4 regions of the Virgibacillus salinus genome follow, and region 3 is predicted to be linked to each of the others. Evidence: riboswitches for the same ligand, from Rfam matches in the RefSeq annotation. Region 3 holds a riboswitch; each other region holds the start of a gene.
The links. A riboswitch is a leader RNA that binds a small molecule or an ion and turns the genes downstream of it on or off. The one in region 3 is predicted to bind cyclic di-GMP.
Positions count from the first base shown of each region.

Region 1: it holds a riboswitch for cyclic di-GMP, as region 3 does, so the genes downstream of both, BLS02_RS01085 (Spo0E family sporulation regulatory protein-aspartic acid phosphatase) here and BLS02_RS05550 (anti-repressor SinI family protein) in region 3, are expected to answer to the same signal.
Region 2: it holds a riboswitch for cyclic di-GMP, as region 3 does, so the genes downstream of both, motA (flagellar motor stator protein MotA) here and BLS02_RS05550 (anti-repressor SinI family protein) in region 3, are expected to answer to the same signal.
Region 4: it holds a riboswitch for cyclic di-GMP, as region 3 does, so the genes downstream of both, BLS02_RS18730 (hypothetical protein) here and BLS02_RS05550 (anti-repressor SinI family protein) in region 3, are expected to answer to the same signal.

Region 1 is NZ_FNKD01000001.1:208,546-213,427, forward strand. Features, by position in the region: gene BLS02_RS01075 (sodium/glutamate symporter family protein) at 1-539, opposite strand, end outside; gene BLS02_RS01080 (lysophospholipid acyltransferase family protein) at 536-1,753, opposite strand; gene BLS02_RS01085 (Spo0E family sporulation regulatory protein-aspartic acid phosphatase) at 1,892-2,080, opposite strand; cyclic di-GMP riboswitch class I at 2,113-2,200, opposite strand; gene BLS02_RS01090 (hypothetical protein) at 2,392-3,144, shown strand; gene rlmH (23S rRNA (pseudouridine(1915)-N(3))-methyltransferase RlmH) at 3,231-3,710, shown strand; gene BLS02_RS01100 (hypothetical protein) at 3,776-3,988, shown strand; gene BLS02_RS01105 (Eco57I restriction-modification methylase domain-containing protein) at 4,036-4,882, shown strand, end outside.
Region 2 is NZ_FNKD01000001.1:930,017-934,898, reverse strand. Features, by position in the region: gene BLS02_RS04415 (MBL fold metallo-hydrolase) at 1-1,157, shown strand, start outside; gene BLS02_RS04410 (DUF3006 domain-containing protein) at 1,161-1,427, shown strand; gene motB (flagellar motor protein MotB) at 1,515-2,294, opposite strand; gene motA (flagellar motor stator protein MotA) at 2,272-3,072, opposite strand; cyclic di-GMP riboswitch class I at 3,193-3,277, opposite strand; tRNA gene BLS02_RS04395 (tRNA-Ala) at 3,503-3,575, shown strand; gene BLS02_RS04390 (M14 family metallocarboxypeptidase) at 3,796-4,882, shown strand, end outside.
Region 3 is NZ_FNKD01000001.1:1,185,856-1,190,737, forward strand. Features, by position in the region: gene BLS02_RS05535 (penicillin-binding transpeptidase domain-containing protein) at 1-1,282, opposite strand, end outside; gene BLS02_RS05540 (LCP family glycopolymer transferase) at 1,380-2,324, opposite strand; gene BLS02_RS05545 (class D sortase) at 2,405-3,001, opposite strand; cyclic di-GMP riboswitch class I at 3,197-3,281, shown strand; gene BLS02_RS05550 (anti-repressor SinI family protein) at 3,306-3,434, shown strand; gene BLS02_RS05555 (helix-turn-helix domain-containing protein) at 3,515-3,847, shown strand; gene BLS02_RS05560 (RNA polymerase sigma factor) at 4,046-4,570, shown strand; gene BLS02_RS05565 (anti sigma factor C-terminal domain-containing protein) at 4,560-4,882, shown strand, end outside.
Region 4 is NZ_FNKD01000001.1:820,765-825,646, forward strand. Features, by position in the region: gene BLS02_RS03940 (amino acid ABC transporter substrate-binding protein) at 1-310, shown strand, start outside; gene BLS02_RS03945 (amino acid ABC transporter permease) at 294-998, shown strand; gene BLS02_RS03950 (amino acid ABC transporter ATP-binding protein) at 1,014-1,763, shown strand; gene BLS02_RS03955 (ribonuclease HI family protein) at 1,951-2,361, opposite strand; cyclic di-GMP riboswitch class I at 2,529-2,613, shown strand; gene BLS02_RS18730 (hypothetical protein) at 2,599-2,832, shown strand; gene BLS02_RS03960 (M4 family metallopeptidase) at 3,022-4,674, shown strand; gene BLS02_RS03965 (Lrp/AsnC family transcriptional regulator) at 4,730-4,882, opposite strand, start outside.

The sequences.
Region 1 (4,882 bases), 980 kb from region 3:
ATAATCCCGACAACCGTCGCCCAGATAAAGCCTATCCCGGCAATCGTTAAACCAAGGTTCCCGCCACCAACTAGTCTCAGTTCTTCCCACTGTGTACCTATCGAATATGCTTGTCCAGGTCCTTGACCGAATCCGAGTGGCAGCAATAGTCCAACACCTGGGAAAAAGTCCGGATAAAATGTTTCGACAAGGATCATGAATAAACCAAAACCGACCAATCCCTGAATTAAATACGTGGAAACAATCATAAGGCCTGAGTTAAGGATTGCCGGGCTGTTTTCAATTTCCCGTTCTTTTAACGATAAAGCAATAAAGCCAATTGCCATTAGATGGTAAACCAGGTTTCCAAGTAAATCCTTATCAAAGTTTATCCACCCTAATAGTTCAGGTCCGACGATTAGCCCCATGAAACCCGCAATCATTGACGTTGGCACAATTAATTTCCGCAAGGCTGGAATTCTCGCTTTTAATACAGCGGCAATAACTATTAAAAAAGATAAAAGAGCAAAATCGAGTACTAATGACCAGGAGTTACTCATGAGATAACCTCCTTGGTCTGTTTAGATTCCAATGCCTGTGCGGTTTTGATTGCCATTAGCCATTTGTATGCCGAGGTGTTGGGCTGATAAAATACAATTCGGTAAAATTGATTTTCATAAAAAAAGTCCAGCTTATGATGAAACTGTATATTAATCCCTTCTAGGTCCCGAAATGCAAAAGCATATTGCTCCTGGTTATCACCGTTAAAAGTGATTGTTTTATTGTTCCACTTCAAATCCCCTTTAGAAATAAGCCGGAATGGTTCATTGTCCCAAGATATAAACAGCTTTACATGGTCCTGCATTGCCTCATTCCAGTTCTGCTGCCAATCCGGGTCAAGTAATGTCTCTTTCAAAAATTCAAGCTGCCATTTATTCCAATCACGAGGAGTAGAATAATAGATGGGGTGTGTTACTTCTTCAAAATTTCCTAAAAGTGTGTAACGAACGGTATAATCACAGCTCTGACATTCAAACAGGTCATCGTGCGAATGCAGCTGTCCAGGTATTCTACAATGTGGACAAACAAACAACAGGCGTTCCAAGTAGTTTGCTAGATTTTTCCCCTGATATTCACTCGCAATCTCGGACTGCCATTCCATTTCATTATGGTAAAGCGCTTCGGTTAGCTTTTGGTTTATGACGTCAGGTGAATCGTTTGAAAAAGCTCCCTGATCCCATTCTTTTTTATAGGAAATAGAGATTAAGCCTTTGCGATGTTTATCTGCCCACCTTGGATGAGTAAGATGGCCACCGCGAATAGTTGCAACTACAACTGGAATGTCTAACAGCTTGACTAGTTTCGCTGTTGAATAAATAAGCGGCTCGGTGTCACCATCCCAATTACGGTTCCCCTCTGGAAAAATACCAATAACCCGATTATGCTTTTTAGCTTTCAGCACACCTCTTATCGTGCTTGTATCATTTTTGAATTTCATCTTTGGAATGGCACCAACATAGTTTAATATTCTTTTTAAGAAAGGATTTCGAAAAAGAGGGTCAGCAGCAATGAAAGAAATCGGTTCTTTTACATAACTATTCAGAATCAGTGGATCCCAGTTATTTACGTGGTTGGATAAAATAATATAAGGTGGTTCCATATGAAGTGTATCATTGCGTTCAATTACTATTTTCGAACGATTTCTAGTAAAGAAGCGGATAGGAATTAACAGCATATTTATTATCCACATATTTGGTTTATTTTCGATACTCATAGTTTCACATCCAACGATAAAATTTATGAAATAATTACTCTATTATTTTACCATACTTAAATACAAAAAAAGCTATACCCCAATAGTGTACGGAGTATAGAGAGGCAGTGTTAGTACCACAAAAACATGAATTTAGAATTAATCTAGTTCATTTGCACAAAAAGACATTAGATCATTTCGTTGGTTGAGCTTCACATCTAATAATTGACTAACTTGTATTAATGAAGGATCTGTAAACTCACTTCCATTCGCTTTAACTTGATACATCAAAGATTTGAGCATTTTAATATCATCGTTAATAATCTTAAGAACATCTTCTATATCCAAATCACATCCCCCTTCCAGGAATAAGGAGTGTATTCGAAAGCTGGCTGACTTATTGGAATATCCAACTTAGTCCCTGTAGCTTTGCGTCATCATTTTTCAATGATTTTGCCATTTCGTACATGATGTGATGGTACTAACACAGTTTATTCTATAAAAGATATTATTCACAATATACTATATATACTGAATTAACGCAAAAATAATGAAAAGATACTGGAGAATTTTAAACTTGATTCACCTGGATTATTGTCCCGTCTTTTCATAATACGCATAGGATAATACAATAATATGAATAAGGAAGTGAGCAAGCGATGGGATTATATATTAATAATGATGATCATCCAGATGTCTTTATGAATGGCAGCGATATTCTGGAGCCGAACCAAGGATACTTTCGCGTAGATTATTTCTCCGAGATGATAAAAGAACAGAAAGAGCTAAATAAATCATTATCCAATTCATTCCGTGACTTAAAATCGTTATACCACCAACAAACTAATACGCAAGCAGGCAGATGGCAGGAGGTTGGCAAACAGCTGGAAGTATTAAAAGAAAGTAACCTTCAGCACCAAAATTTCGAGAATCAGGCTGTGCAATGGCTGACAACCCTAGATAGAAACAATGCAAAGTTACAAGCTATTCTGGAGAACGGTGGACTATTAAATAAGGAGATTGCAGAACAAGTCAATCTCTTAGGCGAATCGAATCAGGCTATTGTAGATCAGCTAGGAAAATATGAAACCTCAAGCCAGGCACTCGCATCACACATGAGTGAATTATATGATCTTAACAAAGAGATGTCAGAGTGGATATCCACACAAGACGATAACCAGGATCAAGTTATAAACCGGTTGGAAAACCAGGAAGCCCTGATGGAGAAAACGTTAAGGCAAATTGATCAGTTTCGATCTATTCTTTTTGAACGAACTAACTATATAGCAGAAAGTATTGAAAACAGTTATAACCTTACTTCCACATATGTCTATAAATTGATGACTGGATCAGAACAACCACTGTCCCTTTTCATGACGAAACAACGAGAAGAAGAGAGGAAGTCTGAATAACTGAGTGAAATGGCGATACTGGAATACGGTATCGTCATTCTTTGTTACAATGTAAACAAACGAAGTCCATAAAGGAATGAATTTGAATGAACATAAAAATTATCACAGTAGGAAAATTAAAGGAAAAATACCTCAAGCAGGGCATTGAGGAATATCTCAAACGATTAAGTACATATGCAAAAGTTCAAATTACCGAAGTCGCCGATGAAAAAGCCCCGGAAAATATGAGCGACGCTGAAATGATCGAAGTAAAACAAAAGGAAGGCGAACGCATTCTCGCTAACATCAAGCAGGATACCCATGTCATAACCCTCGAAATCAATGGCAAAATGCTAAGTTCTGAACAGCTCGCAGCCAAAATGGACGAGCTTGCCACCTACGGGAAAAGTAAGCTTGCATTTGTTATCGGCGGATCATTAGGCATTAGTGATGAAGTCCAAAAGCGGAGTGATCTTGCATTATCATTTTCCAAAATGACATTTCCGCACCAGGTGATGAGGCTTATATTGTTGGAGCAGATTTATCGTGGGTTTAGGATTAATTGGGGGGAACCGTACCATAAGTAAATGAGGTTTTTAAGCACAGTCTTCAGGACTGTGCTTATTTATTATGAAAAAAGGATGATGTTGAAATGGAAATCAAACAATTTGAAAGAATGATATGTGATTCTGTTAAAGATATTCAACAAGGAAAATTCCCCGAAGAATTAAATGAAGTCTTACATTTTGTCAACACGTTTGAAAGATTGGAAATAGAAACATCAAAAGTAGGTATCCAAATCATTCTAAACGATGGTTCTAAATTCAATTTATTTATCAATTGGCCAGAAAAGTGTGGCCAGTAAAGGTGAAGTGTGTTATATTATAGACACTAAATATAAGAGGTGTTTCTATGGATAATACATTGCGTTCAAAAAGGTATAAATTGATAATGAATTCCCCTGATTATAGAGAAAAGTTGGAGAAGCTTACGAAGGATATTAAAATCAGTGCTAAAAATTCGTTGAATGAAACTCACTTAGCTCAAGAATTTAGCTACCATTTAAAAAAGTTTTTGTCGGATGAACTTGGTATTGATAATATCAATTTAGATCCAGAGGTTAATGATAAAATTTTAGGACATAAATTTACAGGTAGAATGGACGCAGTCTCAAACAGTTTAATTTTTGAATATAAGCATCCATCTAAGTTATTAACAAAGAATGATAAAGAAAAGGCTCATAATCAAGTTGTTGATTACTTAGAACAACTTTTTGAATTGGAAGGCAAGCAATATAGAGCGATTCTTACAGATGGCATAAAAATAAAGTATTATTATTATGTCGATAACATCATCCGATGGACGAATTTTAGCGACATTGATTCTGATGATATAGCTGTTATTGTTAAGTCGATTATAAATTTCGATAATAAAAAATTCTTACCCGAAAATATTGTAAAGGATTTCAGCCTCAATTCGGAAAATTCCACTACCGCTGAATTAGCAAATGAACTTTTCAAAAGTTTAAATGGAGTAAATATAGACGAGAACACTAGTGTTATTTTCGAAGAGTGGAAAGTTCTATTTAATCTATCTGAAAATGATAACGGAAAAAGTGATGATATTAATAAACGAAGAAGAGAATTGGGAAAGCTATTCCAAGTAAAGATTGAAGAAAATGATACAGATTTTAAAAGTTTATATGCTTTACAAACAACCTACGCTATAATAGTAAAATTAATTGCTGCAAAAATTTTGA
Region 2 (4,882 bases), 260 kb from region 3:
AGGATAAGGAGAAACCGAAAGAGCAAGATTCAAACCAAAGCGAAACCGATGGAGCTACCAAACCAATTTCAGATGATAAACCTGTTAAAAAGAGCAATTCATTATCAGATTTGAAGGTTCACTACATCGATGTTGGACAAGCTGACGCTACCCTTTTTCAATATAAGAGTAATGGTGAGCAATACACTATATTATTTGATACTGGAGATTGGCAAGGAAATGAGGTGGCTAACTACCTTTTAGCACAAGGTGTTTCTTCTATCGATGTGCTCATTGTCAGTCATGCTGATGCTGATCACTCCGGGCAATTGGCAGATGTCATGAACACATTTGATGTTGGCGAAGTTTGGATGTCTGGAAATGAAAGTTCATCACAAACATTTCAACAAGGTATGAAAGCTGTTCTGGCAAGTGATGCTGACTACGATGAGCCAAGAACCGGAGACACGTTTGAAATTGGTACGATGGACATAACCGTTCTCCATCCAAGCAGTATTTCTGGCAACACAAACGAAGAATCCATTTCCGCAAAATTCACATATGGCGACATGAGCTTCCTGTTCACTGGCGATGCTGATCGTGATAGCGAAATGGAAATGGTAAACAGCGGAAATAATGTTAATGCTGACATTGTGCAATTAGGACACCACGGATCCAACACATCCAGTAGTCCAGCCTTTATTGATGCAGTAAGTCCTGAAATAGCCATTTACAGTGCAGGAGCAGATAACCAATATGGACACCCTCATGCCGAAGTGATTTCACTTATTCAAAACGCTGGGATCAAATTATATGGTACTGATGTTCATGGAACGATTGTTGTAACAACGGATGGAAAAGACTATACCATCCAAACAAAAGAAGATGGCACAATCAGCCCAAGTAACAGCGATTCCTCAGATAACTCATCCAATAATGATACAAATAATCAATCAACTAGCACGGAAAATAAGACAGCAACTAGGGACTGTATTAACATCAACAATGCATCATCTAATAAATTGCAGGAAATTATCCATATCGGTCCGGCACGTGCAGAGGATTTGATGAAATTACGTCCATATCAATCAGTAGATGATTTAACAGATGTTAGTGGAATTGGTCCATCGCGGATAGCCGATATCAAAAGCCAAGGCTTAGCATGTACAGGAGGATAAAACATGAGAGGAATACTAGATCGATTTGAAGACAATAACAAAGCCGTCATCCTCATTGAGGAAACCAAGGAAGAAGTGGTCATTCCGGTTGATGAATTACCTAATGGCAGCAGCGAAAATACGTACTTCATTATGGAAAAAATAGACGATAAGTACCAGATTGTTTCGATTGATGAAGCAACCACCCAAAAGGAAGCTGAAGAAACATCTGATTTAATGGCAAAATTACGTGCAAAAAGTAAAGGGAGTAAGTTTAAGAAGAAGCAATAATATGAAAAGCCGAAATCCTATATGGACTCCAGCTTTTAGTTTATTTATCGATAAAAATTGACAAAAATCGGGAAGTGACAGGCACCACTACAATTCTTCTTTAATATCATAATTAGGCAATACCAGCACTTCTACTCGTCTGTTTTTTGCCCGATTTTGATCATTGGTGTTCGGTACTAGTGGTTTATGTTCACCAAACCCCTTTGCACTGAATGTTCTTGGGTCAAGTTTGTCATTCTCTAGTATTAAACGCATGAAGTTAACCGCTCGCATGACACTTAAATCCCAATTCGATGAGAATTTACTAGTACGAATTGGCCGTTCATCTGTATGTCCACTGACTACTATTTGATGTGGTGGATCCGTGTACAAAAAGGTTGATATAGCACTTGCAATTTTCCTGCCTTCTCCCCTCACCACCGCGCTTCCAGAATCAAATGTTACATCATTGATAATAGTAACTAATAATCCTTCTCCAGTTAACTTTGTTCCTAACTTTTCGGCAAGATTGTTTTCAGTTATATATTCATTTATTCTCTTCTGCAGCAATTCCAATCTATTTAACTCTTGTTCACTGTCACTTAACTTTTCTTCTTTTTCCTCTTCCTCAGGTTTTTCAGTCTCCTCTTCATCCTCTTCCACATCCTGAGGCATCTCTACTGTGCTATTACTTTCTTCTAGTATCCCATCGCCCCCGGAAAACTCACTATTAAACACGCGAGAGAGCTCCTCATATTTTTTTGCATCTAGCTCACTCATCGCAAATAAAACTATGAATAATGCCAGGAGCAGCGTTAATAAATCCGCATAAGGAAGCAACCAGGATTCACTCATATGAGTTTCATCATTCTTTTTCTTTCTGCGCATCTGATCCCTCCTGGTCTAACTTCGATAACTCTTTTGGAGATAAATATGAACTTAATTTATCCCGAATCAGCTGTGGGGATTCACCATTTGTTATGGATAAGACACCTTCAATTATGATTTGTTTCATCAGCACCTCTTTTTTTGATTTCTCTTTAAGTTTGTTTGCAAAAGGGTGCCACAATACATAACCAGAAAATATACCAAACAGAGTTGCGATAAAAGCCGAAGAGATAGCATGTCCTAAAGCCTCCATGTCATTCATATCACCTAAAGCAGCGATTAAACCGACAACCGCCCCCAACACACCAAGCGTTGGAGCGTATGTACCAGCCTGTGAAAAGACGGAAACACCTTTCTGATGCCTCTCTTCCATAGCGTCAATTTTTTCTAACATAAGCTCTCTAATAAACTCCGTTGATTGCCCATCAACAGCCAACTGGATGCCTGACGACAAAAAACTGTCATCCACCTGTTCTATTTTAGACTCAAGCGATAGTATTCCTTCTTTCCGAGTAAGCTCTGCCCATTCAGTAAATCTATCAACAGTTTGTTTTACATCGTTCTGCTTATCTTCCTTAAATAGTATTATAAATAGTCTCGGTACCTTTTTAATCGTTTCCATTGGAAAAGCAATACACACAGACGCAGCTGTTCCGAAAAATATAATAATAAAAGCAGCAGGATTAACTAACGCTGCGGGATTAACACCTTTAAGTGTCATACCTATCCCAATAGCTAAAAATCCGATAAAAATGCCAATAATTGATGTCTTATCCATCATTATGTACCTCCTTGAAGATAGGGAATAACTGAGAATTCCCGATTTTCCTATAATTAAAAATAGCCTACCAAAAATGATAGACTTTAATTAGCTTAACTACTAATCTTTTCATCCTTTTTCGGTAACCCGGCGATCATAGTCATAAAACCTTAGACCCGTGGCTCTGCGTCCTTACCTTTCAATAAGTTTGCCGTTATCGCAGGTTATTCAACTTTTTTCTCATCAATCAACCCTTATTTTTATTAGAAGTTTCATACTAACTATATCGTTCAAAATTCCGGAAAGTTGAATATCAAAAGGGAAGAAAAAATATTTCGAAAAATTTAACATGTGTTGTGGCCAGTATGATTGCGCCTTCTGATACTCTAAAATCATCTGATACCTTGAAAAAAATAAAGAAAATGCTTATAATAAAGTCTGACTCAACGGGGCATTAGCTCAGCTGGGAGAGCATCGTGCTGGCAGCGCGAGGGTCAGCGGTTCGAGCCCGCTATGCTCCATCCAACTTAAGTCTTGTGGTATCAAGGGGTAAATAGAAATATCCACTTACATCATGTAAGTGGTTTTTTTGCGTTGTGTGCGAAAAACCCAAAGGTACAAACTATAAAATATATAAATGAAATTTTTATATTATTCTTTACTAATACTTTACTTTGAACCTTTTTTATTAATTTTGAACTGATATAATAAAGACTAACTATTATTATGGAGGGGTGTTTTTTGAGGTATAAACTATTAATAAATATTATATTTTTTATTGTATTAATGGGATTGGTGAGTCAACCTATCTTTACATCTGCTGAAGAGGTGGAAGCATCTAGAGCAGTGTCTATGGATGGAACTCTTCAAGTATATGTCGATAAAGATGTTGAATCAGAAGTATTAATAGAATATGAACTGGGTACTATTATCAATTACCAGAAAGATGAAAATGACGGTAATTGGTTAAATGTAGAAGTAATTATTGGCGAGGAAACAAAGAAAGGATATGTACATAAAGATGACGTTACATTGATCGAACCCGAAACACAAGATCTTCAGGGTGTAGTAATTCCTGATGTCATGAACGTTTATCAAAAGCCAGTTGAGAATTCTATTGTAATGAAATCTATTGAAAAAGGTACATTAGTATCTTATCAAACATTCACTAATGGTTGGTACGAGATAACATTAAATGCTGATGGGAAAGAAACAACAGGTTACATAATCGCAGAAGAAGTAGAAGAGCCACTGAACAATCCAAGCTCTTTCTCTGGAATTGCTTTAAATGATAAAACGCATGTTTACTCCAAAGCTTCTAAGGACTCTGTGTCGCTGAAGAGTTATCCAAAAGGAAAACTTTTATATTATCAAGCTTTTATTAGTGGTTGGTATAAAGCTATTGTGTACGTGGATGGTCAACCGCATACAGGCTACATATCTCATGATGATGTGGAAGAACCTGTTCAGAACCAGCAAAGTTTGTCAGGAATAGCTTCAAACAGTCAGACTAATATCTATTCCTTTGCAAGCAAGAATAGTGAAATACTAAAAAGTTATCCAAAAGGTGACATATTATATTATAAGACATTTCTGAGTAATTGGTATGAGGCATTAGTATATGTAAATGGTGAGGCTAGAATAGGATACATTCATTTGAATGATGTACAAGAGCCTACCAATAATCCTGTCTCTTTATCAGGTGTTGCGCAAAAAAATAAAACATACATATATTCTAATGCAAATAAAAATTCAAAAATAATAAAAAACTATCCGCAAGGTAAAACATTATATTATAAAACGTTCATTGATGGATGGTACGAAGCTT
Region 3 (4,882 bases):
TATTTAGCCCGATAGCCGCAGTTACCGGTTTAAACGTAGATCCAGGTGCATAGGTAGATGTGAAGCGATTTAATAATGGTTGCTTAGGATTATTTTGTAATTCATCTCGTCTTGATTGAGAGATTCCAAATCCCATTTCATTAGAATTAAATGAAGGACTGCTCACTAATGCCAATGTTTCTCCTGTTTTTGGATGAATTGCAGCTGCTGTTCCAGCTTTGCCATCATAGCTTTCATAGATTTTCATTTGTAAATCAGCATCAATTGTAGTTACGACATCTTCACCATTTTTAACTGGTTTCTCAGCCAGGATAGTATCTTCTTCATTTTCTTTCGATACAGTTATTTCAACGCCTGCTTCGCCACGAAGTTTGTCTTCATATAGTAACTCAAGACCGCGTTTACCAATGATGTCGTTAGCACTGTAGGCACCAGAGTCCATTTCCTCCAACTCTTCCGCAGTTACGGGACCTGTGAACCCGACAAGGTGGCCTAATGATTCACCATACGGATAAACACGGCCGGTTACTTTACGCTCGGTTACGCCACTAACTTCCCATAACTGATTAAGCGTTTGTTCTGCTGATTTAGGTACTTTTTTAAGTGGAACAAATAAATCTGGTTCCACCCACCCAGCATCTAGGTTTTTATTTATCGATTCAATAGACATTCCCAATAAGTCAGAGATCTTCTGTTTTGCTTTTTCAGGATTAGAACCTAATTTTCCTGGAACGATGCCGACGTTATGAACGGTATCATTTAAGGCTAGTGGCAATTGATTCCGATCGAGTATTTCACCCCGTTCAGGTTTTATATTGGATAGACCAATTTCACCACCATCTTTTATTGCTGGGAAGATAAAGCCTGGGTCCCATTTTACAAACCAATTAGCATTTTCTTCTTCTCCTTCTACAATAAGTGTTGCTTTATAATCAAATGTAATAGGGCCTGCAATGGTTTCCATTTCGACTGTGAAAGGAAATTGAGCTGTTCCTTTTTCCATTGCTGTTTCCATTTTTTCTTCAGATAATTTGTCATACGTAATGTTTAGATTATCAATGTTTAAATCTTCATAAATATTTTTATATCGTTCAACATAGTCTTCTTTCGCATATTTTTCAGTTGAAGTAGTAGTACTCATATTGTACATCTCGTTAAATTCCTGCTCATTCCAATGTTTCACATATTGATCAAAGCGATCTTGTGGTGTTACCTCATCATTAGAACACGCAGCAACAAGAACTAACAATACAATAGGAATTAAAGCGATTATTTTTTTCATAATGACCCCCTCAATCTTCTATAAACTCTAAATTAATCATACCACTTTCCATATACAAAAACATGTATATAAAAGCAAAAAGCCATCATTGGATGACTTACTTCGCTTTCATGTGCTCTTGTATTTCAGTTTGAACACGGTTCATTTCCTCATCGGGAACAATATAGTACCAAATATTTTCAATCATTTGACCACTGCCACTTATCTCCATAGTATCGATGTTGTTTCGTGTTTGACGATAATCTGAAAACAGTGTTTGCATTTGATCCATGTTAAGGTCGGTTTTTACATTACCCCCAAGAATTCCTAGAATGTCAGTAATTTTCGTAATGCTTGAGAAACTGGCAGCTTCACCGATAGCGGCTTTAATAACACTACGCTGGCGTTCATTACGCCCGATGTCTCCTCTTGGGTCACCTTTACGCATGCGAATGTATTTTAGTGCTTCTTCACCGTTCAGGTTAATTTCACCTGTAGGGAAGTCTACTCCACCCTGTGAAAATGCACGGTCATTGGTAATCGTTACGCCACCTAAAGCATCAATACCTTGCTTGAAACCTTCCATATTAACTTTCACATAAAAATGTATGGGCACATCAAAATTATTCTCCACAGTTTGTACGGATAAACCGACACCTCCGAACGCATAAGCATGATTGATTTTATCCATTCCGCGGTCAGGAATATCAACGTACGTATCACGAGGTATACTCAACATTTTCATTGAATTTATTTGAGGATTTAATGACATTAATATCATTGTATCTGAACGGCCTTTATCATTTTCCCGTTCGTCTACTCCAAGTAATAGAATATTTATGGAGTTGTTTTTATTAAAAAGTGAATTAAGTTCTTTTTGGCGATCCGGATTTTCATCCCGTGCAAGTGGTTCATGCATAACATCAACGGTATCTCCGACCTTATCGTAAATATAGAATAGATAAGTACCAACAATTAATAGTAAAGCGACAATGACACCGCCTACCCAATATGGCCATTTACGTTTCTTTTTTTCATTTCGTTTTTCAATTCTTGAATCCACAAGTTATTCTCCTCTGTCGTTTCAGAAATAAAATAATCAAATATAAGATAAATTATATCGAAACAAGTCATTTTAGTCTATTATTCTTTTATAATTGGTAAAGCTGTGATGACGTAGCGTTCTGGTGAGTTGCCAACAAATGAGAATGGATAACACGTCGTCATGGTCAATACTTCTTCTGGTGATGTTGAAACAATTATTGAGCGGTCTTCTGCATCAACAATCTCTGTGTTTACAATTTCATAGGAAAAGCTACCATATTCTAATTGTAACGTTAATGTGTCACCAAGTTCTAGTTCTCCCATTCTGCGAAACACTGTGTCACGGTGACCTGATAAGACAATTTGATCATTTTGCGTTGGAAATGCTGTACCTGCATAATGGCCAACTCCTTTTTCAAGTTCATCTTCGTCAGTTCCTTCTACAATGGGCAAATCTGCATCAAGTTGTGGTATATGTAATATTCCTACAGTTTCTCCAATAGAATGAGAAATGTTCTCCACTATAGTAGTAGACGTTTTTGCGGTGTCAGATGTTTCATAATTTTGTTCTGCGATTATAGTTTGAGCTTCTTCAAGACTATTTTCTTGTGCATGTTTTGTTCCGAGCCATTGGTATCCTCCAATTGATATGGTAACAAAACCTATTGCTAATAGTACTAAAGCGAGCTTCTTCATTTTTGCCTCCATTAAAAGATGACTTATATTGAATATAAGCCTATATCGAAAAGTTTTCAATAGCAGAAATGATTCAAATGACCTATATCGATAAAATATTTTCGGAAAATTACAAAACTAGTTGAATTATGACAAAACAAGACACCCAAAAACCCCCATAAATATAGTATAGTAGTCATTATAAAATGATGGTTCCTCAGAAAATAGCAAACTTATTGAAAAATGGGGGCGCAAAGTCACGGGTCTAAAGCTTTATAGCTATGGCGGCTGGACTGCCTGGGAATTTAAATGGGGGACGATAGGGATGATAAATGTAAAAAAGAACAGAGAGATTGATTATGAGTGGCTGGAACTGATGAAAGAGGCGAAAACTATCGGGTTAACTTTGGAGGAGGTTAGGTTGTTTTTGGCAGGAATTAAACAAAATGAATAAATAATTAAAAAAATTCTTGTGCTTTATATAGAACCATACACCTTTTTGTGTTATAATTTTTTTGAAAGAAGGTGTATTACTTGATCGGTGAAAAAATAAAGCAACTACGTCAAGAAAAAAAGATGTCGATTTCTGAACTCGCAGATAAAGCTGGTGTAGCCAAATCCTATTTAAGCTCTATTGAACGAAGCCTTCAAACTAATCCATCGATCCAGTTTATTGAAAAAATTAGTTCAGTACTGGGAGTCCCAGTGAATGAGTTAATATTAGAAGATAAATGGAAAGAGACAGAGGAACAATTAGATGGCGAGTGGTTGAAAATTGTTCAGGAAGCAATGGATTCGGGTGTCTCAAAAGAGCAATTTAAAGAGTACCTTGAGTTTACTAAGTGGCGAAAAGAACAGGATAAATAAGTGCTGACCGTAAAGCTAATGGCTTGCGGTTTTTTATTTTGCAAACAGAAATACTTTTTTACAGCTTAAGTGCAACAATGAGGTTTTATAAGAATCCCTTTTAACGATAAGTCGATGTAAGCAACAGATTATATAAAAATTTCATGTAACAAACGGATTGTTCAATCGTTTAATTATATAGAAGGGGGCGGGAGTTGATTGAAAAAAACCATATTTACAGATTTGTTTGAGGCATATCAACTTCCGCTGTACCGTTATTTATTGCAGATGAGCCGAAATAAACAGGTTGCTGAAGAGCTTTTGCAGGAGACGTTTTATCGGGCGATGATTTCGTTAGAAGTGAAAAATATGGCACAGGCAAAAGCGTGGCTTTTTAAGGTAGCTCGTAACCTTTACATCGATTGGACAAGAAAGTCGAAGTCAGAACAGCGTATGGTGGAACGAATTCAACTGGAACGTGCTGACATAGATAGTATCGGAAATCCTGAGGCGCAGTTAGAGAACCTTACGAAACAGGAACATATTGAAGAAGTTCTTTGTCGTTTGCCTGAACGAATGCGTACCATTCTTTACATACGTGAAATTCAAGGTTTTACATATCAGGAAGTGGCTACGGCTATGAATCTATCACTTAGTCAGGTTAAAACAACGCTGTTCCGTGCGAGGAAAAAGTTTCGGTATTATGATCAGCTGCTGAAGGGAGAATGTTCAGATGAAAGATGATAATGTTTTGGAAGGTTGGGAAGAGAAAGACCAAGCTAATTTAGATAAAAAGAGCGCGAGAAGGATGGTGTGGCGAACAAGACTATCAATTGGATTTACTGTTATTAGAACAATTCTGCTTATTTTTCTGATTTATATAGCTTATATGATTCCTGTGGGCATGTATTATGATATGTCAGGCAAACAAGCAGAATTTGACAGGCTTGTAACAACTCTTGTTGAAACAAGGTATTCTGGAGTGGAAGTTAACCATAGGTATAGTGCGCATGCGGAAATTAATTCTTTCCTGACACAGTCAACTACATTAAAGCT
Region 4 (4,882 bases), 370 kb from region 3:
TAAAGAAAATGGGGCGGAAATCGTTAGTATTAAAGGTTTAGCTCAATCAATTGAATTGCTGAAGCAAAGTAGAGCAGATGTAACAGTGAATGACAGACTCGCCGTCCTCGACTATATCCAGCAGCAGGGATCAGAGCAAATTAAAATTGCTGCCAAACAGGATGATGCTTCCAAAACGGCATTTGCTTTTAATAAAGGGAATGAGGAACTAGTTAATGCGGTTGATAAACAATTGAAGGCAATGAAAGAAGATGGCACACTAGCTAAAATTGCAAAAGAATGGTTTGGTGAAGATGTTTCTTCCAAGTAATATATTATTTACCATAGATGCAACGATGGGAGGCTGGGAGTTATTCAAAAACTCTTTGCTTCCAATGATTTTAGGCGGGATTCAATATACAATCCCGCTTACTTTAATAGCATTTACCGTTGGCTTATTGTTCGCACTATTGCTTGCCATCATGCGGCTTTCCAAATCAGCATTTCTCCGCGCACCGTCTATTGCAATTGTATCGGCAGTCAGAGGGACGCCCTTGCTTGTTCAATTATTTATTGTGTTTTATGGGCTGCCAAGTCTTGATGTAACGATTGACCCTTTTCCAAGTGCGGTTATTGCATTTTCGATTAACGTAGCGGCATATGCATCAGAAATTATTCGTGCTTCTATTTTATCTATTTCAAAGGGTCAATGGGAGGCCGCATATACGATTGGGATGACCCAAAATACAGCGCTTAGGCGAATAATTCTTCCTCAAGCGACAAGGGTATCCGTGCCACCGTTATCCAATACGTTTATCAGTCTGGTGAAGGATACGTCGCTTGCTTCGTTAATTCTTGTCACGGAGTTGTTCAGGAAGGCACAAGAGATTGCGGCTGTAACATACGATTTCATGCTTATATATATTGAAGCGGCATTTTTATATTGGGTTGTTTGCTTTCTGTTGTCACTTGTTCAGCAGGCAATCGAAACCCGACTGGAGCGTCATATTTCTTCCTAGGAAGGTGAATTATCTGTGTATTTAACTGTGAATGGCTTGACCAAATCATTTGGAGAGTTGGAAGTATTGAAAGACATAAATTTAACAATCGAAAAAGGAAAAGTATTATCAATTATAGGTCCTTCAGGTTCAGGGAAAACAACACTACTTCGCTGCCTGAATGCATTGGAACAGCCAAATGAAGGAACCTTTTCATTTCATGATTCTTTTAATCTGGATTTTTCCAACAAAATCCATAAACGGGATGTATTGAAATTGAGAAGAAAGTCCGGGATGGTGTTCCAATCCTATAATCTTTTTCCACATAAAACTGCACTGGAGAATGTGACAGAGGGTCCCATTATTGTGCAAAGAGGTAAGAAGGAAGAGGAGCAAAACAGGGCAATAGAGTTGCTTACAAAAGTAGGGTTAAAGGATAAAGCAAATCTTTACCCAAATCAGTTATCCGGCGGTCAGCAGCAACGGGTTGGTATTGCACGAGCATTGGCAATTAAACCTGAACTGATGTTATTTGATGAACCTACTTCTGCATTAGACCCAGAGTTAATCGGAGAAGTATTATCCGTCATCAAAGACCTGGTAAAAGAAAATTGGACAATGGTTGTCGTAACCCACGAATTACAATTTGCCGAACAGGTATCCGATGAAGTCCTGTTTATGGATGAAGGTTATATCGTCGAACAAGGTCCTCCAAGTCAAGTGCTTAAGGAACCAAAAGAAGAGCGGACGAAGCAGTTTCTGAAAAGGATACTGAATCCAGCGTAACGGACCAGGGTTCTGGGTATGAATGTAAAAAGCCGAAATTCCATTTAGGAGGAATTTCAGCTTTTTTGACAAGTAAGAAAGTGTAGATACTTTCTTACTGCATAATTGCAACTAAGGCTTATCTATATTAAAGCTTGGCGATAAGCCAAGTTTTCTAATGGGGCGAGGGGCGACCTCGGGATTGGCATTAATGGGACGAGGAACCTGACCCTCCGTCCCGTTGAATAGCTTTTCTCGCCAATTTATCTGCGTAGTTATTTTTATCAGGTATCCACTTGATAAAAAAGTATGGAAAGCTGCTTGAATTATCTCTAATTTTCTCAAGTAAGGGGAGAAAGGTTTGATTTTTCGTGAAATCTTTTTCAATTGTATCTACTACTAGCTTTGAATCCGACCGAAATGACAGTATTTCATCTGGAAAATTTTCCAGGCAAATTTCCAATGCTTTTAACACAGCATGAAATTCTGCTTCATGGTTAGACATTTCTCCTAATGGAAATGAATATTCGTATATTTTTCCGTTTGCTTTTATATAAACACCAGCACCACTAATTCCCGGGTTGCCATTTGATGCCCCATCTGTGTAAACATTAATCAATGCTTTTATCTCCTTTTTAAGCGAGTCTTGTAAAGAAATTATATCAGTTTAGCGTACAGTTTACCTGAATTATTTTGCTCCGCAAAGAAATTAGCTTTTATAAACAGGCATAAAGAATCATTAAAAACCGTGACTATATACACGGTAATACAACTAACAACATAAATTGTACGAAAGGGCAAAATCGTTGAAAAGCGATGACGCAAAACTACAGGGGCTAAAGTCGGATGACAATGCTTGCCAGATATCGAATACGACCTCCGTCGATTTATGGCATTGCAAGCAGGAATATGTTTGAAGAAATTTTACTATCGTGGTAGGTTTTTTTGGCATCAATTAAGACTGAGGGAATTATCAACTGTTGTTTCCGATTGTCTTGATGAGAGATTCAAACATGAGCTTGAACAGAAAATTAATTATCATGAAGAAGCAGCAATGAACTACATAGTGAAAGACAAAAAAAGCGCCTGAATGGTGCTTTTTTTGATTAAATTGCTATTACTTCTATGAAGTTAAAAGATAGTCTCTATTACCCTAATCAATAACCATATTAGGTAAACATAACCATTTATCATAAAATTAAAACAATTCTAATTAATCATGAAATTATCGGTCTACTAATCTATAATAAAACTATCAAATTAAATAGGAGGTATAATATTGAAGAAAAAGTATATTGTTCCTGTTGTTCTGTCTTCAGCGCTATTAATTGGCTCGGTCACAGTGAGTGACGTGTTAGCTAAACCGCAAGACTCTAGTTTTAGCAGTGTGCAAGAAGAGAAGAAGTGGAATGCAAATGCGAATGTCCCTATATTTGTTAAGGGAAAAGTCGCAAAAAAGTTTAAAGACAGCAATGCCTCAAATGCGGTTAATTTCCTGAAGCAAAATGAAAAAAGGTTTGGGATTAAGAATCCAGAGGAAAATCTAAAGGTTAAAGATGTTCAAAAAGATGATCTTGGAATGACACACATTCGCTTTGATCAAACGAAAAATGGAGTGCCTGTAGAAGGTACAGAAATAATTGTTCACTTTAACAAGAAAAATGAGGTTGTTGCAGTAAATGGCAACCATAATAAAGTAGTTGAAGGTAATGTTATTAACACCAATCCTTCCGTTGACATCAGCGAAGCTATACACCAAGCTAAGTCATCAGTGAATGCTCCAGAAAAACTTGCGTATAAACCTACCTCTGACCTCGTTGTTTATTCATTCGAAGGAGAAAGTAATCTAGCCTATAAAATTAATGTTAATTTCCTTGGTGACAAACCTGGCAACTGGTTTGTATTTGTTGATGCCAAATCGGGAGATGTCATTGATAAGTATAATGCGTTATTGCATGCCGATGAAATCGAAAAGAAGGCACACAAAGGTGTAGGCGAAGGGGTGCACGGTGCAAAGCGACAGCTTCACACAACGATGGAAATACAACCTGATGAAAGCACCACATTTAAGTTATATGATGAATCACATAATAGTCTAGAAGGTATTTACACATATGATTATAACACTGGAAATATTTTCGAAAACAAGAGTGAAGCCTGGATGGATGAGTACCAACACCCGGCAGTAGATGCACACTATAATTCAGAAACTGTATATGATTATTACCTTAATGAACATGATCGTAACTCCCTTGACGGTAATGGAATGGCTATCGTTTCTTACGTTCACTTTGGCAACAATTATAATAATGCTTTTTGGAATGGACGTCAGATGACTTATGGTGACGGGGATGGCGAGTTTATGGTACCACTATCGGCAGGTCTTGATGTCGCTGCTCATGAGATGACTCACGGTGTGATCAGTCACTCGGCAAATTTACGTTACCGGAATAAATCAGGTGCATTGAATGAGTCATTCGCTGATGTGTTTGGAGCCCTTATCGATGAAGATGATTGGGAATTGGGTGAAGACATTATGGCGCCAGCCTCCATTGAAGAGGGAAGGGTTGCATTACGCAGCTTAAGTAATCCAGACCAATTTGCAGTGTCTGACGCTAGAGCCCCATATGGTGACGGAATGTACCCTGAACATATGGATGAATTCTATCATATGCCAATTTGGGTAGATAATGGTGGTGTTCATGTTAACTCGTCCATTACCAACCATGCTGCATACCTAATAGGTCAGCAAATTGGCAAGGATAAACTTGGGCATATTTACTATCGTGCATTAACTACTTACTTAACACCGGATTCAGATTTTAGTGTTGCACGAGCAGCTATCGTACAGTCAGCGGTAGATATTTATGGTGAAGATAGTATAGAAGCAGAAGAGGTTGCTAGTGGATTTGATCAGGTAGGAATTTACTAGCAATATAATTAAAAGCTTGCAGGGGATTGTTTCCCTTGCAAGCTTTATTAATAATCTACAGCTTATATCCTATCCGACTTTTAAATCTTTTTAATAGTATAGAACTTTCTACCCTTGTTATGCCCTCAACAGCATATAGTTCGTTGTTAATAAAAACTTCTAGCATTTTGAAGTCCTCCACAAGTACATGCATATGCAGTGTGCTGGG